Regions from separate parts of the Microbacterium sp. NPDC088619 genome, predicted to be linked through region 1. Evidence: predicted binding sites of a transcription regulator. Region 1 holds the regulator's gene; each other region holds the start of a gene.
The links. The regulator LexA, encoded in region 1, represses DNA repair genes until DNA is damaged. The targets are predictions, from matches to a motif close to TCGAACANNTGTTCGA.
Positions count from the first base shown of each region.

Region 1 (9,702 bases):
CTCCGGAGCCCGACACAGTCTAACAGAAGGCAAGGCGAAGTGACGAACCAGGCATCGGATGAGGCTGCACGCGAGCGCGAAGAGCGCTGGGCACGACAGGAGGAGGCTGCGTCCTCCGCCACTCGGGACATCGCAGATGTGCCTGCGGTCGAGGTCATCACGACCGCGGCCGTGCATCTCATGAGCGCAGGGGCGGTCAAGCTCGGGCTCGCCGACGACCCCCACGCGGCAGAACAGCTCGACCTCGACGAGGCCCGCAAGCTGATCAACGCTCTCGCCGGTCTCATCACCGCCGGAGCGCCCGAGATCAGCGACATGCACGCGCGTTCGCTGCGTGACGGACTCCGCTCGCTGCAGCTCGCGTTCCGCGAGGCCTCGACCATCCCCGACCCGATCGGCAAGGGGCCGGGCGAGAAGTGGACCGGGCCGGTCAACTAGCGACTCCGCACGGCTGGGGCCGGCCGGCGACATCGCCGAGCCGGTCAGGCCGAGCGGCGCAGCTTCACCGTGAGCGAGTCCGCGAGCACGGCGATGCGGTCATCTGCCGCCCACCGCTGCGCGAGACGCGCGAGGACCGAATCGAGCACTCCGCGCTCGAGTCCGTCGACCAGCTCCAGGACGACGATCAGCTCCGGGCCCCGCAGACGGGCATCGGGGTCGCCCGCTGCGACAGCCACGTCGATCACGGCGAGCTCGTGTGCGACGCTCTCCTGCAGGGCGACGAACACCTCGGGAGAGAGGAAACTCGGCTCCCAGCGATGCCCCTGCGCGATCGCCCACACGGCCGGACGACGGAAGACGAACTCCGTGTCGGACGTAGGATCCAGCACGATGAGGTCCGTGTCCTCTGCGGATGCTGCGAGTGCGGCGCGCGTAGCTTCGACCGGGATCGGTCGGGCTGTGGCGTCCCAGCGCTGCATCGCCTCGACGGACGAGAACACCGGCTGCACCCGACGACCGTCCGGCGCGGCGACGGTCACGATGGAGAGCTCCTGCGTCTTGTCGACCGAGAGACCGTTCGGGGCGACGCCCTCCTCTCCCTTCTCGGCGATGAGTGGGATCAGCACCCGGGCCGTGCGGAAGGCGTCCACGACCTCCGTCTGAGCGCCCTCCCCCGCACGGAAGCGCAGAAGGGCGTCGAGAAGCGCGGGGTCGGCGGAGCCATCGTCCGCCGCATGAGGATTCGGCTCGAAGCTGCGCCCCTCCCAGGGCACCCCCGCTGAGTCGCCCTGCTCCGGCGCGCCGTGGCCCTGCGAGCCGTGGCCGCAGGCGTCGTCAGTCTCCTGCGACATCCAGAGCCTCAGCCAGCGTGAAGGCGCCGGCGTAGAGCGCTTTGCCCACGATCGCACCTTCGACGCCCAGCGGCACCAGCTCGCGGAGCGCGGCGATGTCGTCGAGGCTCGAGATGCCCCCGGAAGCCACGACGGGCTTCGGAGTGCGTGCAGTGACCTCGCGGAGAAGCTCGAGGTTCGGGCCCTTGAGGGTTCCGTCCTTGGTGACGTCGGTCACGACGTAACGGCTGCAGCCGGCATCCTCGAGGCGCTCGAGCACCTCCCAGAGGTCGCCGCCCTCCTTCGTCCAGCCGCGCGCGGCAAGCGTCGTGCCGCGGACGTCGAGGCCGACGGCGATCGCCTCGCCGAAGCGGCCGATCACATCGGCGGCCCACTCGGGGTTCTCCAGCGCGGCCGTGCCGAGGTTGATCCGGGTCGCTCCGCTCTCGAGAGCCGCCTCGAGCGTCGCGTCGTCTCGGATGCCTCCCGACAGCTCGACGCTGACGTTCTTGAACTGCTTGATGACCTTGCGCAGGATCGGGGCGTTGCTGCCGCGACCGAAGGCCGCATCGAGGTCGACGAGGTGGATCCACTTCGCGCCCTGCTCGACCCACTCCCCCGCAGCGTCCAGCGGGTCGCCGTAGCTGGTCTCGGTGCCGGCTTCACCCTGGGTGAGACGGACTGCCTTACCCCCGGCGACATCGACGGCGGGAAGCAGAGTGAGAGAAGGTGACTGCGCGAAGTCGTTCATGACATCCTCAGGTGAGATGGATAGCCGATTCACCGGCACGAGAATCGACACTAGCCCGCGCATCCGCCCGCTCCAAAACGATGACGGCTGAGAACATCGTGTGCCACGCGGTAGCCTCGATGACGCCCCTGTTCGGTCGGTGAGGAGATGTTGCATGGTGCGCGATGCGGAAGCGCGAGGAGGCAGACCCCTGCGGCGCGGGAATTCGCTGCCTCCCGAGACTCCGGATGAGAGCGCACAGCTGCCGGTCACGCCAGACGCGGTGCCCGTCGACGAACGGCCCCGGGCGGTGACCGGAGACGAACCATCGATCCCGCCCGTGCCGGGCACACGCGCAGCAGCAGCGGCCGCGTGGGCGGCAGCCTCCGCCGCGACTCCGCCGACCGGCGCTCCACGACCGGCCAGCCCCTCGGCTCCTGTCTCCCGCCCGCCCACAGCACCGGCAGCACCGGCCGCACCGGCCGCACCCTCGACTCCCCGCCCTTCTTCCGCCGCGTGGTCGGAGCCGCCGGCCACCGTCGTTCCGGGCGCCGGCGCCCCTGACGCCACTGCCGCGCCACATCCTGCGCCGAGAACCGCGAACCCGGCTCCGGCCCCGCTCCCGAGCATCCCGCCTGCGACGGCGCCCGTGAGCACCGCACCGCAGAACCAGGCCCCCGGTGTGCCGCCCACCCCGCCGCTGCCACTCTCGACCACCGTGGCTCCGTCGGCTCCGAACGCCGCCGCCGCCGAGTCGGCGTCCTCGGCATCATCGCGTCGCCAGCAGCGTGAGCAAGGCGTGGGACGCCGTTCCTTCCTGCAGGAAGAGCGCCGCGAAGAGCCCGCGCGTCAGGGCGGACGAGGGTTGCTCAATCGCGTCGGATTCTCCCTCGGACCGAACGCCCGCGAGCGAGCCGTCCGGGACGACGAGCACGCGGTGAGCCGTCACTGGCCGGGGCCCCGCACGGTCGCGGTCGTCAACGGTAAAGGCGGGGCAGGCAAGACGCCGGCCACCGTGCTGCTGTCAGCGGTCTTCGCTCAATACGGCGGAGCCGGGGTGCTGGCCTGGGACAACAACCAGACGCGCGGCACGCTCGGCTGGCGCACCGAGACCGGGTCTCATGACCGCACGCTGCTCGAGCTCCTCCCCCAGACGCAGCGTCTGCTGGGAGCTCAGGGACAGTCCGCGGATCTCGCGCACTTCGTGCACCACCAGCCGCAGGAGAAGTACGACGTCCTGCGGTCGAAGCCGATCCGACTCGCGCACGAGAATCGACTCCGTCCCACTGATGTCGACTCCATCCACGCCATCGCGGCCAAGTTCTACCGTCTGATCATCATCGACTCCGGCAACGACGAATCCGACCCCATGTGGTTGCGGATGATCGACCTCGCCGACCAGATCGTCGTCGCGACGACGACGCGGGATGACCACGCCGAGGCCGGTGCTCTGCTGCTGGAGGCGCTTGAGGACCGCGATGAGCGATCGGCGCGGCTTGCCCGAGAGTCAGTGGTCGTCGTCAGCCAGGCGGATCCGAAGGCATCCCCCGCAGAGGTCACGGATGTCATCGCGGGCTACCAGCCCCTCGCGCGCGAAGTCGTCGGAATCCCCTTCGACCGGGAGATGGTCGACGGCCACCTTCGTCTCCGGGCACTCGCGGCGCCGACGCAGCGATCCTGGCTCTCGGCCGCCGCCGCAGTCGCACGCGGTTTCTGAGCGGCGCGCGACAGCTGATCGCCGATCGCGGCGTCACCTGTCGCGCGCTCGACCCATCGGAACGGAGTGTTCTGGTGCGCCCGTCAGGCTCGCAGGCTGTCGACCCAGTTGCGGAGCAGCTGGATTCCGGCCTCCCCCGACTTCTCGGGGTGGAACTGGGTCGCCGAGAGCGGCCCGTTCTCGACGGCGGCGAGAAACGGATCCCCGTACGTCGACCACGTGAGCACCGGCTGCGGGAACGGCGGAATGACGTCGAGCTCCCACGACTGCGCGGCGTACGAGTGGACGAAGTAGAAGCGCTCGTTCTCGATGCCCTTGAAGAGCACGGAATCAGCTCCGGGCTCGACCGTGTTCCATCCCATGTGCGGCAGCACAGGCGCGTTCAGCTCGGTGACAGCGCCGGGCCACTCGCCGAGGCCCTCGGAGTCGTGTCCTCGTTCGACACCATGAGTGAAGAGAACCTGCATCCCCACGCAGATGCCGAGAACGGGGCGCCCTCCTGCGAGGCGGCGGTCGATGATCTCGTCGCCACCGTGCGCGAAGAGCGCATCCCGGACAGCTTGGAATGCACCGACACCGGGCACCACGAGACCGTCCGCCTCGAGCGCCTCTTTGCGATCGCGCGTCAGCACCGCGTCAGCACCCGCTGCGACGAGAGCCTTCACTGCGGAGTGGACGTTGCCGGATTCGTAGTCGAAGACGGCGACCCTGGGTGCCGAACTCACAGCGCGCCCTTCGTCGACGGGATGCCGTCGACCAGCGGATCGAGCGCCTTGGCCTGACGGAATGCCCGAGCGAACGCCTTGTACTCGGCTTCGGCGATGTGGTGGGGATCGCGGCCCCCGAGCACGCGCACGTGCACCGTCAGCCCTGCGTTGAAAGTGACCGCCTCGAAGGAGTGGCGCACCAGCGACCCGGTGAAGTGGCCGCCGATCAGGTGGTGCTCAAAGCCCGCCGGCTCCCCGGTGTGAACGAGGTACGGGCGGCCCGAGATGTCGACGACCGCCTGCGCGAGCGCCTCGTCGAGCGGCACGAGCGCGTCGCCGTAGCGGGAGATACCGGACTTGTCGCCCAGTGCTTCGAGGATCGCCTGGCCGAGCACGATCGAGACGTCTTCCACCGTGTGGTGCGCATCGATGTGGGTGTCGCCCGAAGCGCGGACGGTGAGGTCCGTCAGCGAGTGCTTCGCGAACGCCGTCAGCATGTGATCGAAGAACGGCACCGACGTGTCGATACGGCTTGCACCGCTGCCGTCGAGGTTCAGTTCCAGCTCGACGGTGGACTCCGATGTGCTGCGCACACGCGTGGCGGTGCGCGGGTTCTGGGCGGGGGTGCTCATGAAGCCGATCCTATCGAGGCGAGAGCATCGAGGAACGCGGTGGTCTCGGCCTCGGTGCCCGCTGTGACGCGGAGGTGACCGGGGATCCCGACGTCGCGGATGAGGACTCCCCGCTCATAGAGCTGCTGCCAGACCTTCGCGGGCTCTGCGACCCCGCCGAACAGGACGAAGTTCGACCAGGATTCGTGCGGCGTGTAGCCGAGGGCTTCGAGCGTCGCAGAGAGGCGGTCGCGCTGCTCGACGATCTCCTCGACCATGCCCAGCATCACGCCGGAGTTCCGCAGTGCCGCCACCGCCGCCGCCTGAGTCAGAGCGCTGAGGTGATAAGGCAGACGCACGAGCCGCAGAGCGTCGATGAACGCAGGATCGGCCGCGAGATAGCCCACGCGCGCACCCGCGAACGCGAACGCCTTGCTCATGGTGCGCGACACCGCGAGACGAGGGCGCCCATCGAGCAGAGTGAGAGCGGATGCCGCCTCGCGCGGTGCGAACTCCTGGTACGCCTCGTCTACGACCACGACCCCCGTCGATGCCTCGTACACAGCCTCGACCACGTCGAGGCCGAGAGGCGTGCCCGTCGGATTGTTCGGGGAGCACAGGAGGATGACATCGGGGTCGACGTCCCTGACCTGCGCCGCCGCCTCTTCGGGAGTGATCGTGTAGTCGGGCTGCCTGGTGCCGGCCACCCAGCGCGCTCCGGTCCCCTTCGCGATCAGCGGGTACATCGAGTACGTCGGACTGAAGCTGAACGCGGTACGACCCGGCCCCCCGAAAGCCTGGAGGATGTGCTGCAGGACCTCGTTCGACCCGTTGCCCGCCCAGATCTGCTCGGCCTCGAGCCCGTGGCCGAGATACTCGGCAAAGCCCTCGCGCAGAGTGGTGAACTCGCGGTCGGGATAGCGGTTGACGTCGCGGAGGGCGACCGCGATGTCGTCGAGGATGTCGCTCGCTACGGCGTCCGGAACCGGATGCGTGTTCTCATTGACGTTCAGTGCGATGGGGAGAGGCGCTTGAGGCGCTCCGTATGGCGTGAGCCCCCGGAGGTCGTCGCGAAGCGGCAGGTCGTCGAGTGATGCAGTCACCCTTCCCATGGTAGGCCGCCTTCGCTCTGTGGACGCCCGTGGCACCCGAGTATGAAGCTGACCTCACCCGCGTCGCTCGACCGACCGGCTGCCGCGGGCCTCACTCCGAGTACTGCGCCGGAATCGCGAGCTCCTGACCGATCTGCAGCTCTCCGCCGCGCAGCAGATTGAGACGCGTGATGTCACCGATCACTTCGCGCGGATCGGCCTCGGGTGCGATGCCCTCTGCGATCGACCAGAGTGTGTCGCCGGGCATCACGGTCACGGTCGCGAACGACGCCGTGGCGGCCTGCTCACCCGACGCCATCGCGCTGCCCCCGCTGAGTGCTGCGAAGGCGATTCCCACGGCGAGGGGAAGCGCGGCGACGGAGAGCACGACGCGTCGACCACGCGCCGTCAGCCGGAGCCGCGTCGCCGGACGAACCGGAAGGACTGCTGCGCTGCTGAAGGTGATGGTGCTCATGTCGTGCTCCTCTGCATCTACCGCGTGGGCGGTGAAGTTGGCGTAGCGTTCGCATCCGCGCCTCGGCCGGGAGCCGTGGATGCGAAGCTACGTTCCGAAGTTATCTTCGAATTCGAACATCTGTCAAGCGTTCTTCGAAACAGAAGTGCGGGAATCGACCGACACGCTCGAACAGATCTTCCACTTCGGCGCGATTCTCGGATACGGTTTCGATGAGAACACCCCACCACGGGCCTCCGACATTCGAACTGAGACGCCGGATCGCACACCTGAGGAGCACCATGAGCGACAACTCCGCCACCGAGTCCGAGGCTCCGCGCACTCGCCGCCGGAAGAGCCTCAGCCCCAAGCAGATGGCGATCCTCGAAGTGATCCAGACGTCGATCAGCCGGCATGGGTACCCGCCGAGCATGCGCGAGATCGGCGACGCCGTCGGGCTCAAGTCGTTGTCCAGCGTGACCCATCAGCTGGGTCAGCTCGAGCTCAGCGGCTATCTGCGGCGCGATCCCGGCAAGACCCGCGCGATGGAGGTCCTGATCGACCTTCCCGGAACGAGCGGTGAGAACCCCGCTGACGTGGCGACGCCCGTCGGAGACGCCGCGCTCGTTCCTCTCGTCGGCCGCATCGCCGCCGGCGTCCCGATCACGGCCGACCAGCAGGTCGAGGAGATCTTCCCGCTCCCCCGTCAGCTCGTCGGCAAGGGCGACCTCTTCATGCTCAAGGTGTCGGGCGAGTCGATGATCGACGCCGCGATCTGCGACGGCGACTGGGTCGTCGTCCGTTCGCAGAGCAGCGCTGAGAACGGCGAGATCGTGGCCGCCATGCTCGACGGCGAGGCCACCGTCAAGGTGCTCCGCCGACGCGACGGCCACACCTGGCTGCTCCCCCGGAACTCAGCGTTCGAGCCGATCCTCGGCGACGAATCCGTCATCCTCGGCAAGATCGTCGCGGTGCTCAGGGCCGTCTGAACCCCGTCACCCGGGTCCCGCGAATCGGCCGCACCCGGAAACTCCGGCAATGCCGCCTCGGTCCGCCATGGATGACGCTGCGCGCCGGTGCACCATAGGCTCGAAGCATGTCGTCGCCGTTCGGTACCTGGCCCTCTCCGTTCACTCCCGACCGGATCGCCGCATCCTCTCCGAGGATCGACGGCGCTGCGTTCGTCGGCGATGAGATCTGGTGGGGCGAGTCGGTGCCTTCCGAGGGCGGGCGCCTGACCGTGCGCAGCTCGAGCGGCGCCGAGATCCTTCCCGCACCCTGGAGCGCCCGTTCGCGGGTGCACGAGTACGGGGGCGGAGCGTGGACGGCGGATGCCGACGGCACGCTGTACTTCGTCGACGCCAAGGACCAGCGTGTGCACCGAATGCCACGCGGGGGCGCCCCGGAGCCCCTCACTCCCGCGGGACCGGCACATGGCGGCCTGCGCCTGCAGAACGGTCGGCTGTTCGCCGTCCGGGAGGACCTCTCCGTCGATCCTCACCAGCGCGGAATCGTCGAGATCCCGACCGATGGATCGGCGTCGGACGATCCGGCGCTGCTGCAGCTGCTGGTGCAGGGAGAGTCTTTCTACGCACATCCGGCGCTGTCTCCGGATGGGACTCGCGCCTCGTGGGTCGAGTGGACCGGCGAGAGGATGCCGTGGCAGCACGCCTCGCTGGTGCTCTCCGACGGTCTCGGGCGCACGGAACTGGCCACGCGGGCTGCGCTCCAGCCGGAGTGGACGGATGACGGCGAGATCCTGTACGCGGATGACCCCTCTGGTCGGTGGGCGCTGCACCGTCAGCGCGTGGACGGTCTGCACGCTCTCGGTCGCGCGGAGCAGATCGATCACACCGACGCCGACACGGGATACGGACTCTGGGTGCTCGGCAATCGCTGGTACCGGCCTCTCGCGGACGGCCGCATCGTGGCGGTGCGCACGAACGGACGCGACGAGGTGGTCGTCATCGAACGGGACGGCAGCGCCCGCCGCATCCTCGTCCCCGCCGACGGCCATGTCAGCGTCGACGATGTCGCGGACTCCCGTGTTCTGCTTTCTGGCAACAGCTCGACGACGACGCCCGGGGTCTGGTGCGTCGACGTCGAATCCGGCGATGTCGAGGTGGTCACGGGAGGGGCTGCGGCGGATCCGGCATGGATGCCCGCAGCATCCGAGTTCCTGGTCGATGGCGCGCACGGCCGCGTCCACGCCTTCGTCTACCCGCCGACGAATCCATCGGAGTCAGCGCCGGAAGGCGAACTCCCGCCGTACATCGTGCTGGTGCACGGCGGCCCCACCGCCCATGTGACGGGCGCAGCATCAGCAGCCATCGCGTTCTGGACGAGCCGTGGCATCGGCGTGCTCGACGTCAACTACGGCGGATCGACCGGCTACGGACGCTCGTACCGAGCGCGCCTCGACGGCGGGTGGGGTGTGGTCGACGTCGACGACGTGATTGCCGCCGCGCGGGGCCTCGCCGGCGCAGGGCTCGCGGACCCCGATCGCATCGCGATCCGCGGTGGCTCGGCCGGAGGCTGGACGGTGCTCTCGTCGCTGGTGCGGGGCGGGACGTTCGCCGCAGGCATCAGCGGGTACGGCGTGGCCGACCTGCGGATGCTGAGCGAGCACTCGCACGATTTCGAGGCGCACTACGTCGAGGGACTGGTGGGGCCGCTGCCCGAAGCCGAGGCTGTGTATGTCGATCGTTCGCCCCTGACCCACGCCGATCGGATCGACGTGCCGGTGCTGCTGATGCAGGGAGCGGAGGATCGTGTCGTGCCTCCGTCGCAGTCCGAGGCGATCCGCGATGCGCTGGCGCGCCGAGGCGTCGAACACGAGTATGTCCTCTACCCGGGTGAAGGCCACGGCTTCCGCGCGAGCGAGACCATCGTCGACGCCCTCGAGCGGGAGCTGGCGTTTCTCGGACGCGTGTTCGGCTTCACGCCCGCGCGCTGATCACTCGCCGACGCGGTTGCGCAGGCGCATGGCGCGGTCGGCCTCGCGGGTGTCCTGACGCTCACGCAGCGTCTGACGCTTGTCGTATTCCTTCTTGCCCTTGGCGAGCGCGATCTCGACCTTCGCGCGACCGTCGGAGAAGTACAGCTTGAGTGGAATCAGCGT
Region 1 is NZ_JBIVLZ010000002.1:31,703-41,404, forward strand. Features, by position in the region: gene ACIP5T_RS14600 (DUF1844 domain-containing protein) at 40-438, shown strand; gene ACIP5T_RS14605 (SseB family protein) at 483-1,292, opposite strand; gene priA (bifunctional 1-(5-phosphoribosyl)-5-((5-phosphoribosylamino)methylideneamino)imidazole-4-carboxamide isomerase/phosphoribosylanthranilate isomerase PriA) at 1,276-2,022, opposite strand; gene ACIP5T_RS14615 (AAA family ATPase) at 2,651-3,718, shown strand; gene hisH (imidazole glycerol phosphate synthase subunit HisH) at 3,802-4,443, opposite strand; gene hisB (imidazoleglycerol-phosphate dehydratase HisB) at 4,440-5,057, opposite strand; gene ACIP5T_RS14630 (histidinol-phosphate transaminase) at 5,054-6,148, opposite strand; gene ACIP5T_RS14635 (LysM peptidoglycan-binding domain-containing protein) at 6,240-6,602, opposite strand; gene lexA (transcriptional repressor LexA) at 6,884-7,570, shown strand; gene ACIP5T_RS14645 (prolyl oligopeptidase family serine peptidase) at 7,678-9,537, shown strand; gene smpB (SsrA-binding protein SmpB) at 9,538-9,702, opposite strand, start outside.

Region 2 (9,702 bases), on a different contig from region 1:
CCGGCCGGGCATGCGACCCAGCAGCCACGTGCCGCCGACATCGGGAGTGAAGCCGATCCGCGTCTCGGGCATCGCGAGCTTGGAACGTTCGGTGACGATGCGGATGGCGGCGTGCCCCGAGAGTCCGACGCCTCCGCCCATCGTGATGCCGTCGGCGATCGTGACGACCGGCTTCGAGTACTCGGCGATCATCGCGTTCAGCGCGTACTCCGCGCCGAAGAACTCCGCCGTCTCATCGGCTCGACCAGCGACGATCTGCTCGTGCAGCGCCCGCACGTCTCCACCGGCGCACATCCCGCGCTCGCCCTCGCCGTCGATCACCACGATCTGCACATCTGTGTCGTCGCGCCACCGCTCTAGCGCCTGGGTGAGCTGCTGGATCATGTCGACATCGAGCGCATTTATCGCTTCCGGCCGGTTCAGGGTCAGTCGGCCGAGGGCTCCTTCGGTGCGGACGAGGACCCGGGGAGCGGCGCTGGATTCGGTCACGGGTGCCAGGCTACCCCGTGGACGGACTCTTGCATCCGGACGTGTTTGTAGGGTAAATGCACGATCCTGCGGCTTTTCCGGCAGGATAGACAGAACTGCCCACTGCAACGAGAGGTCGCAGATGCCCGACGGACAGGTGCTCGAGTTCACGCACGTCACGAAGCGCTTCAACGACGTGACGGCGGTGTCCGATTTCTCCGCGCGGGTCGAGCCCGGTGTCGTGACCGCTTTCCTCGGCCCGAACGGGGCCGGCAAGACCACCACCCTGCGCATCCTCCTCGGGCAGGTGCGCGCCACGAGCGGCACCGCCACGATCGGGGGGATCGCGCATCCGGAGCTCCGCCACCCGCTGCGCACGATCGGCTCCGTCCTGGAGGAGACCGCGTACCGCCCTCGCCGCTCGGCCTCGCGCCAGCTGACGATCGCGGCCAAGGCCAACGGCATCCCGCTCGCGCGCGTCGACGAGGTCCTCTCGCTGGTCGGTCTCGAGCACGAGGCCGACGGGCGCATCGGCAGCTTCTCGCTCGGAATGCGTCAGCGCCTGAGCGTGGCGCACGCGCTGCTGGGCGACCCCGGCGCTCTGGTCTTCGACGAACCGGCGAACGGCCTCGACCCGGAGGGCATCCGCTGGATCCGCCTCCTCCTGCGCCGTCTCGCCGACGAGGGCCGCACGGTTCTCGTCTCGTCGCATGTGCTGAGCGAGATCGAGCAGGTCGCAGACCACGTGCTCGTGCTCTCGAAGGGCCAGCTCGTGCTCTCGAGCGGCATCGAGAAGCTCGCCGACCCCGCTGCGGGATCGGTCGTGGTCGACGCGGTGGACCGCGCCGCCCTCAGATCTGCACTGTCGGCTGCGGGGCTCGAGGTCGAGGTGCTCCGCTCCGGCCTGACCGTTCGCGGCAGCAATGCGGGAGCGGTCGGTGCCATCGCGGCGTCAGCCGGCATCGCCCTCGCAACCCTGGTGCAGCGCGGCCCCACTCTCGAGGACGTCTTCATCGAGCTCGTCCGCGGCGGCAGACTCGCGCCGCAGGCCATCACCGCGGCGCCCGTCGCGGATTCGGCAGCGCCGGCCGCGGATACCGCAGTGCCTGTCGCGGATTCGGCAGCGCCGGTGGCGGATACGGCAGCGCCGGTCGCAGGAATCCCAGCCGCAGCCGATGCGCCGGATGTCGATTCCGTCGGACCCGACTCCGGCCCTGCCGATTCCGATGTCCCCGATTCTGATGTCCCCGATTCCGACGCCGACGCATCGGTCGCCTCCGACTCCGGAGTCTCAGAGTCCGACGCCGACGCGTCCGAAGCCGCGCGCGCCGAGGCTGACGCGGCGGATGCCGAGGCCGACGACGCGGCGGATGCTGCGGATGCCGCTCGCGATGTCGAGTACGCCGCGGCAGAGCTCGGCTACGCAGCGGATGCCTCGGATGCGAACGACGCAGAGGATGCGGCCGACGTCGCCTCGGAGGCAGCGCATGCGGGCGGCGAAGATGCCCCCGGTGACCACGATTCCGCCGGCGGATCGACCGAGCCGGAAGCTCCCACGGATGCTGAGCCGGAGACCGGGCGGCCTTCGTTCGACGACATCCTGTTCGGCACCACACCTGCCGACGGGGCCGACGCTCACGTCGCCGAGCACACCGATGCACAGGTCGCCCCATACACCGGCGCGCACGTAGGCGATGACACCGACGTGCCCGCGCATGAGGACGGCGACGACGAGCACTCCGGAGTCGAGTTCTTCGCCGAAGTGAACGAAACCGAAGCGTCGGACGACACCCCGTCGAGCGACGACGACCCTCGTTCGGCGGCCGTCACCTCGATGCTCGCCGCCGCGGCGCGCGCCTACTACGAGGACGAGCCCAAGGACTATCCGCTCGGAGACGCCGACGCTTCATCAGAGGCCGAGGCCGATGCCGATGCCGACGCAGATGCCGATGCCGATGCCGATGCCGACGCTGCTTCGGAAGTGAACGGCGGTCACGAGGAGCAGCACGACGGCGGACACCACGACGGCGAGCATCATGAGCAGCACGACGGCGGACACCACGATGGTGAGCACCACGAGCAGCGCGACGGCGGACACCACGATGGTGAGCACCACGAGCAGCGCGACGGCGAAAACCATGATGCCGAGAACCACGAGCAGCGCGAGCACAACGAAGGCCAGCAGCACGAGCACGGCGAGGGCGAGCACGACCGGTCCTGAGGCCGCGCCTGCCCCTGCGGGCCCGATGCGAACGCCCTCCGCGCCGTAAGGCTGCGGAGGGCGTCGCTCGTTCTCGAGTCGCTCAGGCGGGCCGTGGACGGATCACCGGACGGCGACTGCCCTTCGACACCGGCGTGGGCGACGTCGCCACGATCTCCTCGACGTCGGCCGGCTCGTCCGACACGTCGAGTCGGAGCGCCTGCGTCAATGCGAGGCCGTGCCTCGTCGTGAGGATCAGTCGGCGGTACTGCGCGTCACCGGACAGGTCGATGACCACGCTGGGACGCCGGCGGCGGATGAGGACGAAGTCGACGCTGCCCGCAGCCTTCCACGTTCCTGCGGCGAGCACACCGGGGATGTGCGTTCCCGGGTTCGGCACACCGCGCAACCAGGTCCACGCGTCGTCGATCAGCTGGACCTTGGTGATGGTGTCGCGCACGAGCCGCACGTTGTCACGGTGGAAGCTCGCCGCACGCTCGATCGGCGAGAGCACGATCTCGAGTTGCGTCTGGTCCAGCAGCAACGTCACCATGCGTCCAGTCTGCCAGCGGCACCCTTCCAGATGTCTGTGTCTTGCTCACAGGAAGGCAACGATCCGTTGTCGGTTCCCACGATTCCACCCCTCTTCCATTCCGATGTTCTGCTCGACCTTCGAACAAATCTACTAGACTCAGAGCATGACATCCGCCAGCGACAACGGTCTCGAGCAGCGCAGGGAGCTGCTCGATTCGTGGGTCGAGAAGCGGCGACAGATCGCCAGCCTCGAGGCCGAGGCTTCCGATCTTCTCGCCGAGCGGATGCGGCTGTGCGGGTCGGACTCCGATGAGAACCCGTTCCACCGCGACGCGATCCACAGATCGATGATCGCGGAGTACTCCGCGGCGGGGCGCCTGACCCAGGGCAGCGTCGAGTACGCCTTCACCGACGCCGGCTTCCTCGGCTCCAGCCATCCGCGCGTGCGCGAGGCATTCCGGCGCGGCACCATCACCGGTGCGCACGTCCGAGAGATCGTGCGAGCCGCCGGAGTCGTGCGCGAGGCGGTGAACAACGGCCGAGCGGATGCCGACGTGCTGCCTCTGTACGACACCGTCGCCGTCATCGTCGCCGAGCGCGAGACCGCTGCGCGCACACGCGTGCATCTGCGCGAGCTGGCAGCGGTGCTGTCGGGCTCGACGACCACCGAGCGCCATGCGCGAGCAAAGTCCGAGCGCACCGTCACCGTTCGCCCCGCAGGAGACGGACTCTCCGTTCTCACGGTCGTGCTCCCCGAGCATCTCGCCACGGCGATCCTCGATCGCCTCACCCAGCTCGCGCACGCCGTCATCAAGGCTCGGCAAGACCGCGAGCCGCTGCTCGAGCCGATCGATGACGGCGAGCATCCGATCTACCCGGAGGACATCGCGCACGACGATCCGTCACGAGACGACTACGCGATCTTCGGCGAGGCGACGTTCACAACCGACCCCACAGGCCCCGCCGTGGAGCAGATCCCGGCAGACACGCGCACGATCGATCAGGTGCGCGCCGACCTGCTGATCGACCTCCTGCTCGCCTCAGATCCGAGCGCCGCCAACGGCTCGGGCCTCGACAACATCCAGGGGCGCATCCACGTCACGGTTGCCGCCACCACTCTCGCAGGGTGCGATGATCACTCCGCCCAGCTCGATGGGCACGGCCCGCTTCACCCCGACGTGGCACGCGACCTCGCGGGCCGCAACGGCGGTTGGTCACGGTTGTTCCTCGATCCGACCGGCCTGGTCGTCGAGACCGACACTTACAAGCCCACCGAGCCGATGCGACGGTTCCTTCGGGCCCGAGACCAGCACTGCCGATTCCCTGGATGCAGAATGCCGGTCCATCGCTGTCAGATCGACCACACGTTCGATCATGCGGAGGGAGGGCGGACCGAGATTCGCAACCTCGCCCACCTGTGCGCGCGCCATCACTCCCTCAAGCATCCCGATGTCGCCGACGACCACAGGTGGACGGCACAGCAGCTCCCCGACGGCACGATCAGCCCACTCGGCCGGACCTACACGGACGCACCACGACGGCGAGTGATGTTCGTCTGAGCGAGGCGCCCTCGCTGAGCTGAACTCAAACGCGTTCGTCTGAGCTGAACTCCTACGGTGAGCGATGCTCGGCAGAGAGCCCGTCGGGTGTCGACGGTCGGATGGGGGCTCAGACGCCTGCCTGCGCCGCAGCGCGGGCAGCGATGGGCAGAGCCGCCTCGATGCGCTGCAGCTCTTCCTCGCCATGCGCCGCGGTCAGGAACCAGGCCTCGAACACGCTCGGCGGCAGCGCGACTCCCTGCTCGCGCATCGCGTGGAAGAACGGTGCGTACCGGAACGATTCCTGCGCCTGCGCCTCGACATATGTCCGGGGCGCCGACGCTCGGAACGACGCGCTGAACAGGCTTCCTGCGTGGGCCACGGAATGCGTGACGCCGGCATCCGTCAGAGCAGCATCCAGTGCACCCGCGACGCGAGCGGCGGCCGCATCGACCGTCGCATAGACCTCCGGGGTCGCGAGCTTCAAAGTCTTCAGGCCAGCAGCGACCGAGAGCGGGTTACCCGAGAGGGTGCCTGCCTGATAGACCGGGCCGAGGGGGGCCAAGAGGTCCATGACCGCAGCGCGGCCACCGAGGGCGGCCAGCGGCATACCTCCGCCGACGACCTTGCCGAAGGTGAAGATGTCGGGCAGATAGTCCTCGCCGGTCGCGGCCTGCAGCCCCCAGAAGCCTGCGGGGTGCACACGGAAGCCCGTCAGCACCTCATCGAGGATCAGCAGAGCACCGTGAGCGTGTGCGGTCTCGGCCAGCAGTCGGTTGAACCCCGGCAGCGGCGGGACCACACCCATGTTCGCGGCCGCGGCCTCGACGATCACCGCGGCGATGCGCGGGCCGTGCTCGGCGAAGACGGCCCCGAGTGCGTCGGGGTCGTTGTAGTCGATCACGAGGGTCTGCGCGGCGATCGGCGCGGGGACCCCCGCAGAGCCGGGCAGAGCGAGGGTTGCGACTCCCGAACCGGCCGCGGCGAGGAGGCCGTCGGAGTGCCCGTGGTAGTGGCCGGCGAACTTGACCAGCAGGTCACGACCGGTGGCACCGCGGGCAAGGCGGATGGCGGTCATCGTGGCTTCGGTGCCGGTCGACACGAGCCGCACACGTTCGACGGGCCGGATCTCGCCGAACCGCACGCGGTCTGCGATCAGCTGAGCGAGCTCCACCTCGCCCTCCGTCGGGGCACCGAACGAGAGCCCTCGAGTCGCGGCCTCCTGCACGGCGGCCACCACCTCGGGCTGCGCATGACCGAGCAGCGCGGGGCCCCAGGACGCGACCAGGTCGACGTACTCGGTGCCCGCGGCATCCGTCACCCTCGCGCCTGTGGCCGAGGCGAGGAAGCGCGGCGTGCCGCCGACGGAACCGTACGCGCGCACCGGCGAGTTCACACCGCCCGGGATCACCGTGCGGGCAGCGGAGAACAGGTCGTCATTGCGGTCGGTCACAGCACACTCCTCAGCGATGCGCGGAACTCTCCCGCCATCACTCCCAGGCTAGTCCGCAGACCTGAAGGAGGGACTCAGACGAGCACCCCCGAACGGAGGAAGCGCGATCAGGACCGCAGCCAGCGCGCGGCCTCGGTCGCCCAGTAGGTCAGAACGACATCAGCGCCCGCACGCCGGATCGACAGCAGGGACTCGAGGATAGAGGCGCGGCGGTCGATCCAGCCGTTCGCCGCGGCGGCCTCGATCATCGCGTACTCTCCCGACACCTGGTATGCCCACACCGGAATATGAACGGTGTCGCGCACCTCGCGCAGAACGTCGAGGAAGGCCATGGCGGGCTTGACCATGACGATGTCGGCCCCCTCCTCCTCATCGACGACAGCCTCGCGCACGCCCTCGCGGCGGTTGCCCGGGTCGAGCTGATAGGTGCGACGATCACCCTTCAGCTGCGAGTCGACGGCCTCTCGGAACGGCCCGTAGAACGCACTCGCGTACTTCGCTGCGTAGGCGAGCAGCAACGTGTCCGTGAAACCCTCGGAATCGAGCGCCGCGCGGATGACAGCTACCTGCCCGTCCATCATTCCCGACAGGCCGAGCAGCTGAGAGCCGGCACGGGCCTGAGCCAGCGCCATCGACGCGTAGCGCTCGAGCGTCGCGTCATTGTCGACGGTGCCATCGGCCGCGAGCACGCCGCAGTGGCCGTGGTCGGTGAACTCGTCGAGGCACAGGTCGGTCTGCACGACGAGGGCGTCGCCGACCTCGGCCGCGAGGGCCTCGGTGGCCACGTTCAGAATGCCCTTCGAGTCGTCTGCACCCGAGCCCTCAGCGTCTCTGACGGACGGAACTCCGAACAGCATCACGCCCCCGACGCCAGCCTCGGCCGCCTCGGTCGCGGCGGCCCGCAGAGAGTCGAGCGAATGCTGCGCGACCCCGGGCATCGATCCGATGGGGACGGACTCTGTGAGCCCTTCGCGCACGAACAGCGGAAGCACCAGCTGTCGCGGTTCGAGAGAGGTCTCCCGTACCAGGCCGCGGACGGCAGGCGACTGCCTCAGGCGCCGCAGCCGGACATCGGGAAAGCTCACGGCGCCAGCTCGTCCGCCGCGTGCGGGAGGGTGAAGCTCGACACGGCATCGATGAGCGCGTCGACCGTCTGACGATCGGCGACGACCGTGATCGGAAGACCCGCCCTGTCAGCATCCTTCGCGGTCCGCGGACCGATCGCAGCCAGCAGCGTCTCATCCGGGATCAGGGGGAACTGCTCGCGCACCTGCTCGGCGACCGAACCGCTCGTGATCAGGATCGCGTTGATGCGTCCGTTCTCGACGTCGCGCTTGATGCGGTCGGTGACCGGCACTCCGACTGTCCGGTAGGCGACGACGCTGTCGACGTCGTGACCCGCCTCCTGCAGAAGGACGCTGAGCACGGGCTTCGCGATCTCGCTGCGCAGCGCCAGGATGCGACGCGGCTCCGCCTCGAGGGCGATGAGCTGCTCGGCCATGCCCGCCGCCGAGTTGTCTTCGTCCGGCACCATCGCGACTTCGTACCCGACCGCCTGCAGCGCGGCGGCGGTCGTCTCGCCGACTGCTGCGATCTTCGTACGACGCGGCACCACCGCGCGGTGCGCGAACATCACGTCGACGGTTGTCGCGCTCGTCACTGTCAGCCAGTCGTACTCACCGGCAGCGAGCCGGGTGAGCGCCACGTCGAGCGCAGCCTGGTCGGTGGTGGCCGCGAAGTTGATCAGCGGCGCGACGACGGGCACTGCTCCGCGGGAACGCAGACTGGCGGCGACGCCGTCGCCCCACGGGCCTCCGCGGGGTACGAGGATGCGCCAGCCGTCCAGCGGTCGGTCCTGCTTCGAATTGGTCATGATGAGGAATGCTCTCGGGAGACGAGGTCGGCCGCCCCTTGCTCGAGCAGCCGATGGGCGACAGACAACCCGAACTCGCGTGCTGCGTGCATCGGGTCTGCACCACCGGCAGCATCCGCTCCATTGCCGCTGCCGTTCCGACGAATATACTCCCCGTTCAGAGTCTCCGTGACGTCGAGGCCGATCCGGCGCCCACCGTCGGTCGAGTAGACGACCGTCCTGACGCGGATCTCGTCGCCGTCCACGACCGCGTGAGCGGCCATCGGCGCCTGGCATCCGGAGTCGAGTCCTTCCAGGACTCCTCGTTCGACCGTGATGGCCAGACGGGTGTCCCGATCGTCGAGCTCCGCAAGGGCGGCGAGCAGCTCAGCCGGAGCGTCGGAGCGGGTCTCGACCGCGAGCGAACCCTGGCCCGGTGCGGTCGGCCACTCGGACAGCCCCAGCTCCTCGCGACGCAGCGGCGAGTCGCTTCCGAGGCGTGACAGGCCGGCGGCAGCGAGGATGACGGCATCCAGCTCGCCTGATGCGACCCGCTGCAGACGTGAGTCGACGTTGCCGCGGATGTCGACGACCTCCGCGTGAGGAGCCCTGCGGTGCACCTGGGCGATGCGGCGGGGAGACCCGGTTCCGACCTTGCTGCCCGAGCGCAGCTGGTGCAGCGGCGTGCCTCCGCGAGTGATCGCGACATCACGAGCGTCTTCGCGCACCGGGGTGGCCGCGATGAACAGACCCTCGGGGATCGCCGTGGGCAGGTCCTTCAGGGAATGCACGAGGAAATCGCACTCCCCGGCGAGCAGCGCCTCGCGCAGGCGGGTGGCGAAGATGCCCTGGCCGCCGATCTCCGACAGCGACGCTCGATTCGTGTCGCCTTCACTGGTGATCGGCACGAGCTCGACGCGACGCCCGGAGATCTTCTCGAGCGCGGTGGCGACATGACCGGACTGCGCCTGCGCCAGCGCGCTGCGGCGGGTGCCCAGACGGATCGGGACGGCTGTGTGACTCTGAGTGCTCATCGTCGGCCTACTGCAGCACGTCCGCGATCTCGTCGAACCGGAGGCGACGGCCCGTGTAGAACGGGATCTCCTCCTTCACGTACAGACGCGCGTCGGTGTAGCGCAGGTCACGCATGAGGTCGACCAGCTCGGTGACGTCGTCGGCTTCGAGCGGCAGGATCCACTCGTAGTCGCCCAGTGCGAACGCGGCGACGGTGTTGGCGATGACCCCCTTGAAGGCGGCACCCTTGCGACCGTGGTCGGCGAGCATCTTGCGACGCTCCTCCTCCGGCGCGAGATACCACTCGGGCGTGCGGACGAACGGGTACAGGCACAGCCAGTCCTTGGGCTCGACCCCCCGCAGGAATCCCGGCACGTGCGCGCGATTGAACTCGGCATCGCGGTGCACGCCCATGACGTTCCAGACGGGCAGCAGAGTGCGCAGCAGCTCGGTGCGGCGCAGGCGCCGCAGGGCCTTCTGCAGGTCTTCCGCCGTGTCGCCGTGCAGCCACACCAGCAGGTCGGCGTCGGCCTTCAGACCGGAGACGTCGTAGAAGCCGCGGACCGTGACGCCGGAGTCCTCGATGTAGGAGACGATCGTCTCGAGCTCCGTGGAGTCGGACTCGGTGACCGCCACATCGGGG
Region 2 is NZ_JBIVLZ010000001.1:2,843,813-2,853,514, reverse strand. Features, by position in the region: gene ACIP5T_RS13805 (enoyl-CoA hydratase/isomerase family protein) at 1-489, opposite strand, end outside; gene ACIP5T_RS13800 (ATP-binding cassette domain-containing protein) at 611-2,689, shown strand; gene ACIP5T_RS13795 (hypothetical protein) at 2,772-3,221, opposite strand; gene ACIP5T_RS13790 (DUF222 domain-containing protein) at 3,367-4,761, shown strand; gene ACIP5T_RS13785 (glutamate-1-semialdehyde 2,1-aminomutase) at 4,871-6,193, opposite strand; gene hemB (porphobilinogen synthase) at 6,301-7,278, opposite strand; gene ACIP5T_RS13775 (uroporphyrinogen-III synthase) at 7,275-8,066, opposite strand; gene hemC (hydroxymethylbilane synthase) at 8,063-9,079, opposite strand; gene hemQ (hydrogen peroxide-dependent heme synthase) at 9,087-9,702, opposite strand, start outside.
Region 2: ACIP5T_RS13790 (DUF222 domain-containing protein) is a predicted target of LexA. The motif match lies at 3,341-3,356, and genes of this name have one in related genera.

Region 3 (9,702 bases), on a different contig from region 1:
TGAGCAGCGTCCGCCCCAGCCCGGAGCGGGCCTCGGGCGCACCGCCTTCCTTCTCGCTCTGGTCTCTCTCGCGATCGGGCTTGTCGTCACGCTGTCGTACCCTCTGATGTTCCGGATGACGGGCGACCCCTCCGCCATCGGCGCGTTCTCAGCGATCGGCAACGGACTCGTGCTGGTCGTCGCCGTCGTCGGACTCATCCTCGGCCTGATGTCGGTGCGACGACCGGGGCCGCAGATCCTCGCGGGCATCGCGATCGGAATCACCGCATCGGAGCTCGTCGGAATCGTCATCTCGTGGGTGTCGAATCTCTTCTACGCGCTTCCTTTCTGACCGTCCGGAGAATCGATGAGCGACCAGCAGCAGAACCCAGAGGTCCCCCAGGATTCGGGCCAGCCTCGGGATGGCGGACAGGCCCCGCATCCCTCTCCGAGCCAGCCGTACCCTGCGCAGCCCCAGCCGGCCGCGCACCAGGCCCCGCCGCCCGCGCAGCCCGGCCAGCCCTACGCGCAAACCGGCCAGCCGTATACGTACCCGGGTCAGCCGCACGCACAACCCGGCCAGCCCTACGGACAACCGGGCCAGCCCTACGGAGTCGCGACGCCGCCGTCCCCATCAGGTCAGACAGCACCGCGGCCGGGAAGCCTCGGCCTCACCGCGTTGATCGTGGCAGTGAGCGCCGCGGTCATGGGGCTCTTCTTCCAGATCGTCACCCCGTTCATGTACATGAGCGTCGGCTACCAGTTCGTCGAGCTGCTGTCGAACCTCGTGAATCTCATTGTGCTGGCCGGTGCAGGTGCCGGTCTGGTGCTCGGCCTCATCGCGGTTCGGCGCCCGGCACCCCACCTGCTCGCGGCGATCGCGATCGGCGTCGGCGGCAGCACCGTCGTCGGCACCCTCATCTCGTGGGTGTCGAACCTGTTCTACTACTTCGGGTTCTGAGCGCGAGACTCAGCCGCGAGCACGCGCTCGTAGACCTCGATCATCGCGGCGGTGCGCGACGACTGACGGAACGACTCCGAGACTTCGCGCATGGGCTGAGGTGCGACGCCGGCAGCGATGTCGGATGCCGCGCGGCGCAGGGACTCGACGAGACCCGCCCGTCGCTGGTCCTCGGTGCCTGACGCGCCCGGGACAGCCCAGAGACCGCCTCCCAGTTCCGCGGCGATGTCGGGGTCGCTGATCACCGACGGCGTGCCGAGGGTCGCCGCCTCGAACGGCGTCATCCCCTGCGTCTCGAAGCCGATCGACGTCTGCACGAGCGCGTCAGCGGCGGCGATTCGCGCCAGCGTGTCGGGATAGCTGAGCTTGCCGGCGAACCGCACGTGCGGAAGCCCCGCCACGACCTTCTCGGCCGCGGCTCGCTGGGCGCCTCCGCCGATGATCTCGAGATCGGCGTCGATGCCGGATTCGACGAAGGCCTCGAGGAACGGAAGCAGCCGCTTCTCGGGGCTCATGCGTCCGAGCCAGACGAAACGAGGCCGCCCCGGTTCACGCTCGCCGGGTGCAGCGGCGAGCGTCGCGTCGCGGATGTCGTCGTCGATGCCGTTCCAGACCACATCGACGGGACTGAACACGCCATGCTCTTCGAGGCGCCGCGCGAAGTGGGTGGAGGGCGCGGTCACCGCCGAGGCACCGCCGGCGATCCCGCGCAGGAACGCCCACCCGTCACTGCCGCCGATCGTCGGCACCGCCCCCGCGAGCGCACGGCGCCGCCAGACGTTCAACACCGAGAGAACCGGTCCATGCAGCGGGGTGACCGCGGCGATTCCGACATCGACGCGGTTGTGCATGGTGTGCACGACGGGGATGCCGTGGCGGGCCGCATACCGGTGGCCGATGAAGGCGCCCCAGAAGTCGGCCTGCACATGCACCAGGTCGACCGGCGGACGGTGCGTCATCGCACGGTCGAGCGCACGGTCCGTGGCGCGTCCGGGCCAGCTCATCGAGTACTCGCGGTCGGCGGTGATCGGCACGGACGGCAGATCGACGTTCGACGGGTGGGCGATCCGCGGGGCGCGGCTTCCGTGCATCGTCGGCGCGACGACGGTGACCGTGTGGCCGGCGCGCTCCAGGAACTCCCGCTGCAGCCGCATCGACACCTGGGCTCCGCCGAGGGAGTCCAGGTGCTGATCCCCGAAGAAGACGATGTGCATGACGCGCGTCGTCACTCGGGAAGCGGCTCGTCGCGATACAGCGCCTCGAACGTGTCGAGTGTGCGGTTGATGTCGTGGATCGCGACGCCGTCGAGCGATGCCTGCTGCATCCGCGCATACTCTCCCGGCGATGCGGTGAGCACGTCGGTCAGCCGCTCGGCGAGGACATCCGCGTTGCCGGGCTCGAACAGAAAGCCGTTCTCGCCGTCGTGCACGAGGTGCGGCAGCGCGACGGCATCCGCGGCGACGATCGGCAGCGCCGAGGCCATCGCCTCCATGGTCGCGATCGACTGCAGCTCGGCGATCGAGGCGATCGTGAAGACGGAGGCGCGCGACAGCAGCGCACGAAGCTCCTCGTCGCTCGTGCGGCCGTGGAACGTCACCCGATCGGCGAGGCCGAGCTGATGCGAGAGATTCTCGAGCTGCTTGCGCTGGTCGCCACCGCCGACGATGTCGAAGGTCGCCTCGAGCGCCGGGTCGAGCTTCGTGATCGCCTCGAGGATGACCTCGACCTGCTTCTCCGCAGTCAGACGTCCGACGAAGATGATGCGATTCTTCTCACGAGGGGCGATCACGGGCGTGTACTGCGTGCGATCGATGCCGCAGCTGACGGGGATCACGTTCTCGACGGCGACGGTCCGCTCGAGGAAGTCGGCGGCGCGACGTGTCGGTGTGGTGATCGCGCGCGTCAGGGCGAAGGTGCGCTTCGCGTCGCCCCATGCCCAGCGCAGCACGAGGTCGTCGACGAACTTGGGCATCGTCGTGTGGTCGAGGATGTTCTCGGCCATCACGTGGTTCGTGGCGATCACCGGGATGCCGCGCTCGTGCGCGATGCGGGCGAGCCCCCGACCGATCACGATGTGCGACTGGATGTGCACGACGTCGGGCTGCACGGTGTCGAAGATCTTGCGGGCGTAGTGCTTCACGCGCCACGGCCACACGAACCGCAGCCAGTCGTGCGGAGCCCAGCGCACCGAGGGCAGTCGGTGCAGGGTCATCGGCTCGCCCTCGATGACCTCCGTCCGCGGCGCAGCACGGCGGTAGACCAGGTTCGGGGCGACGACATGCACGTCGTGGCCGCGCTGCACGAGGCCGGCGGCGAGGCGCTCGGCGAAGCGGGCGGCACCGTTGATGTCGGGGGCGAAGGTGTCGCATCCGATCAGGATGCGAAGCGGACGCTGCCCGGAGTCGGGGGCGACGTCGGGAGCGCTCGTCGGATCGGAGGTAGAGGAGGACATTCTGCCTTACGGTACGGCGGTCAAAGAGCCCGATCGGGCGCTCGCCACTCTACCCGAGGGGCCTGATCCGACCGTTGAGGCATACCGGCATCCCTCAGCCTCACCCCCTAGCGTGGAGGAATGCGACTGACTGCCGACGCCGACCCCCGGATGTGGATCCCCGTCACCGATTCGCTCGGCTGGAAGGGGCGACGGCACCGCAAGGCGGCCATCAGGATGCTGCTGGGGCAGGTGAACTCGGCGATCGGCGTCACCGAACGCCCCGGTTCGCGGATCGGCGCGTGGGCGATGAGCCAGGCGGCCCCGATGCTGATGCGCCGGGCGGACGGCCGTGTGCTCGTGTGGACCTGGAAGGCCGATCCGGAGCTGGTCGTCGCGATGGCGACCGTGCAGGCGCTGACCCCTCAGGTGCGGGTGGCTCGCGCCTCGATGCCGATGGACTACGACGACACGGTGTCGTTCTCGAGTCGGTGGTTGGGTGCGGGCGAGAAGCTCGTCGTGGCGATGCCGCCATCACCCGCGTCTCCGCCGTTCGTCACGTACACCTGGGACACCGGCACGCACCTGGTGACACTGACCGCGATGTGCAGTGACCGCGAGCGCTTCGGCACGCTCGACGGTGCGCTCGATGACCTCGCGCGCAGCATCCGGGTCGCCGATGAGGTCACCGGCGGCGAGTCGCCTGAGGTCCTGAGGCTCGACCCGGCCTGACCCCGCCTGGGTGTGCGTCGTTCCCGACCGGGTGCGCGTCGGCCCCATCCGGGCGTGCGTCGTCTTCGCCCGGGCGTGCTCAGACGCGAAGCAAGGTGCGGGGAACCCGAGAGGGTGCCGGCAGGCTGAGCCGTGGTGTGCGCCATCGCTGGTCGGGGTCCCACCATGCCGGTCCCCGCACCTGGGGAAGGCCGGCGTTCATTCGGATCTCCCACCCCGAGGTGCCGAGGGATCGGTGATGCCACCAGCACAACGGCACACCGTTGTCCGTGTGGGTCGGTCCGCCGCGTGAGTGTTCGGTCACGTGGTGGATCTCGCACCATGACGCGGGGACGTGGCATCCGGGGATCAGGCATTCCTTGTCGCGGGCGATGATCGCGCGGCGTTGATGCACGGTGAAGATCCGGTCGGTGGTCGTGATGCCGATGATCCGGCCCTCATCCATGAGCACGCGCTGGATCGCTCCGGAGCACGCGACCTGCGCCGCAACGGACACCGGGACGTGGGCACCGGAGCCCGGGATCGTCGCCCACCCTCCATTGCCACTCGCTTCGGAGGCAGTGCCTCCGAAGGCGGCGCCCGTGGCGTGGGCCGCGAGGTCTTTCGCGTCGACTTTGACGACAAGGACGGGCGATGCGCCGCCGAGGGTGGGCATGTCCTTGTGCCGGGCAGCGATTCCGAGCGCTGCCGTCAGGGCGTCGTGGCGCTTCTGCGCCGCGGTGCGGTCATCGAGCACGCACCGCGGATCGGAGTTGAACGGATCAGGCTCCTCCGGATCGGCCGCCATGTCTGCGCCAGCCCCAGCGCGCGAAAAGTCGGTGTCGCGAGACTCGGTATCCGGAGAATCGGTGTCGGCATCGGTGCCCCCGCTCGGTGTGAAGAACACGCCGGGCATCGGCGGCCCCTCGCCCTTGGGATTGAGGATCGCGTCCATGATGAGCTGCAACTGGGCAGCGGCATCCGGGGTCAGGTATCCGCGGATCACGTGCATGCCGTCTTTCAACTGGCCGATCATGATCCCCCGACGACGCCGCGCATCCTCGTCCTTCGGCTCTTCACCATCGGGGTCGAACATCGATGCGAGATCCTCCGCCAGGGCCTTCAGATCCTGCGTGGTCGGTGACGGACCGGCCACATCCTCGTCAGCACTCGGGTCTTCGTCGGGTCCCGCGTCGAGGCCGTGACCGCGTGCACACCCCGCCAACGCGACATCCGCCGCCAACCGCTGATCGACCGTGAGGCGATCCCAGACCTTCTCGATCGGCCCCGTCGCCGCCAAGAACCCCGCGACGCCGACTACCCCGTCGAGCAGGGCCAGCCGCATCTCCGACCACCGCGCCGGCATCCTCTCGCCCGCCAGACTCATCGGCCGCCGCACGAGGTCGACCACTTTGTCGACCCGGGTCGCGCCTCGCACATCGACGCCCACCGTGCGTTGCAGCAGCTCATTCATCCCCCGGCATCCCGCCGAATGCGGAAAGTCACCCGCATCCCCCGTCGCTACGGTCTCAACGATCACGGCCTCGACCCGTCGGAACGCCGCCCCCGCACCCTGCAGGACCGTGACCCGCTCCGCATCCGACAACCCCGCGAGCCCGTCGCCGGACAGCACCGCATCGAGGTCGGCGATGACCCGATCCAGAAGCTCCGCGGTGCTGTTCATACCCCCTAGTCAACCGAGGGCCACCGACATTCGAGACCCGAAATCACCCCTATTTACCCCAGTTCAACGACATATTCCAATCTCCCAATACAACGCAGAAGGGTCGCACCCCGGCAGCGAGGGACCCCCAACTAGTGAACACAGGTAACAATGTAGTAGCATCACAATTATGGAACCGCTCTTCGTCGACCGACTGCTGCAGATCGCCGACCTCTTCCAGAGGGACATGGCCCGCGCCTTCGACGGCACCGGCCTCACGACTGCCCGCGTGCACCTGCTGTGGGTCCTGCAGCATGCTGGCCCGTCGACCCAGCAGGCTCTCGCGCAGCTCTGCGAAGTCAGTCCTCGCAACATCACCGGCCTCGTCGACGCTCTCGAGAAGTCGGGACATGTCCGCCGCACGCCGCACCCCAGCGATCGACGCGCAGTACTGGTCGAGTTGACGGAAGCCGCGACCCACACGATGGCGCGGATGCAGGAAGAGCACGAACAGCTCAATGCGACCCTTCTGGCCGCGATCGCTCCGAGAGACCGCGCCGCGGTCGAGCGAGGCCTGTCGGCCGTCGCCGCACACCTCGAACACCTCGTGACCACCGCGGCAACCTCCGCCCCTGAAGACGCGCGCGCGACCACCACCCCCGAGGGCACGCCATGACCGAGCAGCTCCACTCGACCGCTCCCACCCCGACCCCGATCGCGCGCACACTCGACTTCCTCCATCGCGCATGGGTCGCCGAGCTTCGCGTCTACTCGAGCATCGCGCGGGCGATCGCCCGCCGCCCCGCAGTCCCGAAGGGCGGCACGGGGATCGGCTATCACCGCCCCGTGCTCACGGTGCTGTTCATCTTCATCGGTCTCTCCGCGGTGGAGATCCCGATCCTCGACCTCATCGTGCATCAGTGGCCCGCCGTGCGCATCCCTCTGCTGGTGCTCGGGATCTGGGGTGTCACCTGGATGGTCGGCCTCCTGTGCGCGATGCTCATGCGGCCGCACGCCGTGGGGCCTGACGGCGTGCGCGTGCGCAGCGGACTCGAGCTCGACGTGCCGATCGGCTGGTCCGACATCGCGTCGATCGCGATCAGCCGTCGGGTCGACGAGCCCAAGCAGCCGCGGGTCATCGGTTCGGAGTACGCCGAGCGGATGCAGGACAAGACCAACATCGAGATCGAGCTCGAACGCCCGGTCGCGATCCGACTTCCCGGTCTCGCGCCGAAGGGCGGGACGCATCAGGTCGATCGCATCCGGCTGTGGGCGGATGATCCTCGCGCCTTCCTCGACGCCTCACGACCGTTCCTGACCGCGGCCTGATCAGTCGAGGCCGCGCTCGGCGAGCCACTGCTTCGCGACGAGCACCGGGGCGCGCACGAGCCACGCATCCGCGATGATCTCGGCCAGCCGGTCTCGATCCACCACGTCGAGCTGCACGAGCAGGCCCGGGTACCCGTCGAAGTGCGGAATCGAGAACAGCCCCTCGGGCTCTGCGGCGAGAAGCGCCGTCTTCTCTTCGAGGCTCGCGACGCGCACGCCCAGCACCGGCCCGTCGGGCCATTCGAGTCCGAGATCGGAAAGCTGCCGCAGGTCGACCTTGCTCGGCCCGCGCACCCAGGCGATCTGTCCGCTCGGCAGCCGCCAGGACGGCTCGCCCGTGTGACCGCTTACGCGCTCGGTCACACCGGGCAGCGCGAGAGCGATCTCACGGACGTCGTCGACGGTCGCCATCCGCCCATCGTCCTCCCGTGAGGCTGCGGCCACAATGGCCGACTCAGCTCGCCGCCCCCGGATGTCGTCAGCGCGAGTCGCGCTTCGCCTGTCTGCGAGCGCCCTGGGCGCGAGTGGACGCGTCTCGCTTCACTCCTCCGGTCGTCTGCTGATGCTCCCGCATGCGACCGCCGGACACTCCCTCGTCGAGCGGTGTGTCAGACGAGGGACCGCTCCACTTGCCCTCACGGGCGCGGGCCAGTCTCTCGTCCTTGAGTGCCTCCGCCTCCTCGTGCGCCACTCGAGCGAGCTCGGCGCTGATGATCGAGAGCGCCTCCTCGAAGACGTAGGCCCGGCCCCGGGCCTTGTCGGAGCCGGCCGCCGCAGCACCTCGCCCGCCAGCCTGCTCGACCCGCTCTGCCGCACCGCGCCGATAGTTCGTCGTGTGCTTGTTGCGTGCCCGCCTGACACGTTTGTGCAGCGCCAGCAGGCCGTCTTCATCCAGCTCTGCCAACCGGTCTGGTTCGAGCTCTCGGATGAGGTCTCGTTCCTTGTCCTTCAGAACCCACAGGTACTGCTCCATCTCGTGCTCCTTCGCTCGAGGCTCCCCATCGCCGGTCGTGCAACCGAGTATGCAGGCGGAGGCGACTCTCCGCCAGAGGTTCTGTTGCGCGCGGGGAGTCGAGAGAATGGAGCCTCAGCGCACGACGCGCAGCGTGCGCACCTCGAACGGCCGCAGACGCAGCTCTCCGCCCACGCGACCGTCGTCCAGCGCGTCCTCGATCAGGGAGACCTCGCGGATCTCCTGGTGCTCGAAGCCGGCATCCAGCGACCCGACCGCACGACGCCCGAGCGCCTCGTAGAGGCGCACGATCACGTCGCCCGACCCGTCGTCGGCGAGCTTCACACCCGAGATCACGATGCCCTCGCCGTCGACGGTCACGAGCGGTGCGACCTCGCGAGCGCCGCGCACCAGCGTCGGCAGCGAGTTGAGCCGGATGCCTTCGGCGGTGGCGATCGCGGCATCCGCGCCGACCACGAAGCCGACCTCGATCTGGTGGGGGCCGTGATCGGTGTCGGGGTCGGGGAACCGCGGCGCCCGCAGCAGCGAGAGTCGCACCGTGGTCGTCACGGCATCATCCGACACGTCCCTCGAGGTGTCGTAGCCGTAGATCGAGTCGTTGACGAGCGCGACACCGAAGTCCTGCTCGCGCACCAGCACGAAGCGGTGCATCGAGGTCTCGAACTTCGCCGCCTCCCAGCTCGTGTTCGTGTGCGTCACGCGTGACTGATAGCCGAACTGCGTCTCGGCCTCGGTGTGGGTGGCCTGGATGTCGAGAGGGAACGCGAGCTTGAGGAGCTTCTCGGTCTCGTGCCAGTCGATGTCGTTGCGCAGCAGCACGGTGCGTGAACCCGGTGCGAGGGTGATCGTCTGCACGATCGTCGACTCGGAGAACGAGCGCGTCACCTCCACCGAGGCGGTGCCGTCGACGACGGATGCCGAGATCGAGTCGACCGCGGTGAGGTCGACGACGCTGTTGCGGTAGTACTTGTCGATGTCCCAGGCGTCCCACATGTTGGGGAAGTCCTGGTGCAGCTGGAACAGGTTCGCCGCGCGCCCCTCAGGCACCGCCTCGCGACCCGACGCCTTGTCGACCGCCGAGACGATCAGACCCTCGGCGGAGATCAGCACGGAGACCATCTCGTTCTCGAGGCGCCATCCGCCGTCTTCGCCGGAGAGCAGGACGGATGCCGCGGCCGACGCCTCGACGAAGCCGGCGCCGAGCGCCCGGCCGTCGCCGACGCCGACGGAGGTTGGCACGAAGCGCAGCTCGCGGTCTCCCTCGCCCGCCAGCGAGCGGCGGGCGGCATCGGCGATGTCACGCGCGTCGGACAGCACGTTCGAGAGCACCTCGACGGCCTCACGGTGCACCCACGCGATCGACGTGCCCGGCAGGATGTCGTGGAACTCGTGCAGCAGCACGGTCTCCCACAGGCGGTCGAACTCGGCCTGCGGGTATGCGGCGCCGGTGCGCACGGCATCCGTCGCGGCCCACAGCTCGGCCTCGACGAGCGCATGCTCGGCCCAGCGGTGCAGCGCCTTCGTGGCGTGCTGGCTGGTGAGGGTGCCGCGGTGGAGCTCGAGGTAGAGCTCGCCCACCCACACGGCCGGGTTCGGCAGCTCGGCGCGGGCAGCGTCGAAGAAGTCGTCGGGGTGCTCCCAGACGACGCGCGCGC
Region 3 is NZ_JBIVLZ010000001.1:2,783,040-2,792,741, reverse strand. Features, by position in the region: gene ACIP5T_RS13500 (hypothetical protein) at 1-331, shown strand, start outside; gene ACIP5T_RS13495 (hypothetical protein) at 347-940, shown strand; gene ACIP5T_RS13490 (glycosyltransferase family 4 protein) at 925-2,169, opposite strand; gene ACIP5T_RS13485 (glycosyltransferase) at 2,166-3,392, opposite strand; gene ACIP5T_RS13480 (hypothetical protein) at 3,513-4,103, shown strand; gene ACIP5T_RS13475 (DUF222 domain-containing protein) at 4,183-5,766, opposite strand; gene ACIP5T_RS13470 (MarR family winged helix-turn-helix transcriptional regulator) at 5,936-6,421, shown strand; gene ACIP5T_RS13465 (hypothetical protein) at 6,418-7,074, shown strand; gene ACIP5T_RS13460 (MmcQ/YjbR family DNA-binding protein) at 7,075-7,485, opposite strand; gene ACIP5T_RS13455 (hypothetical protein) at 7,553-8,047, opposite strand; gene ACIP5T_RS13450 (alpha-mannosidase) at 8,162-9,702, opposite strand, start outside.
Region 3: ACIP5T_RS13475 (DUF222 domain-containing protein) is a predicted target of LexA. The motif match lies at 5,830-5,845, and genes of this name have one in related genera.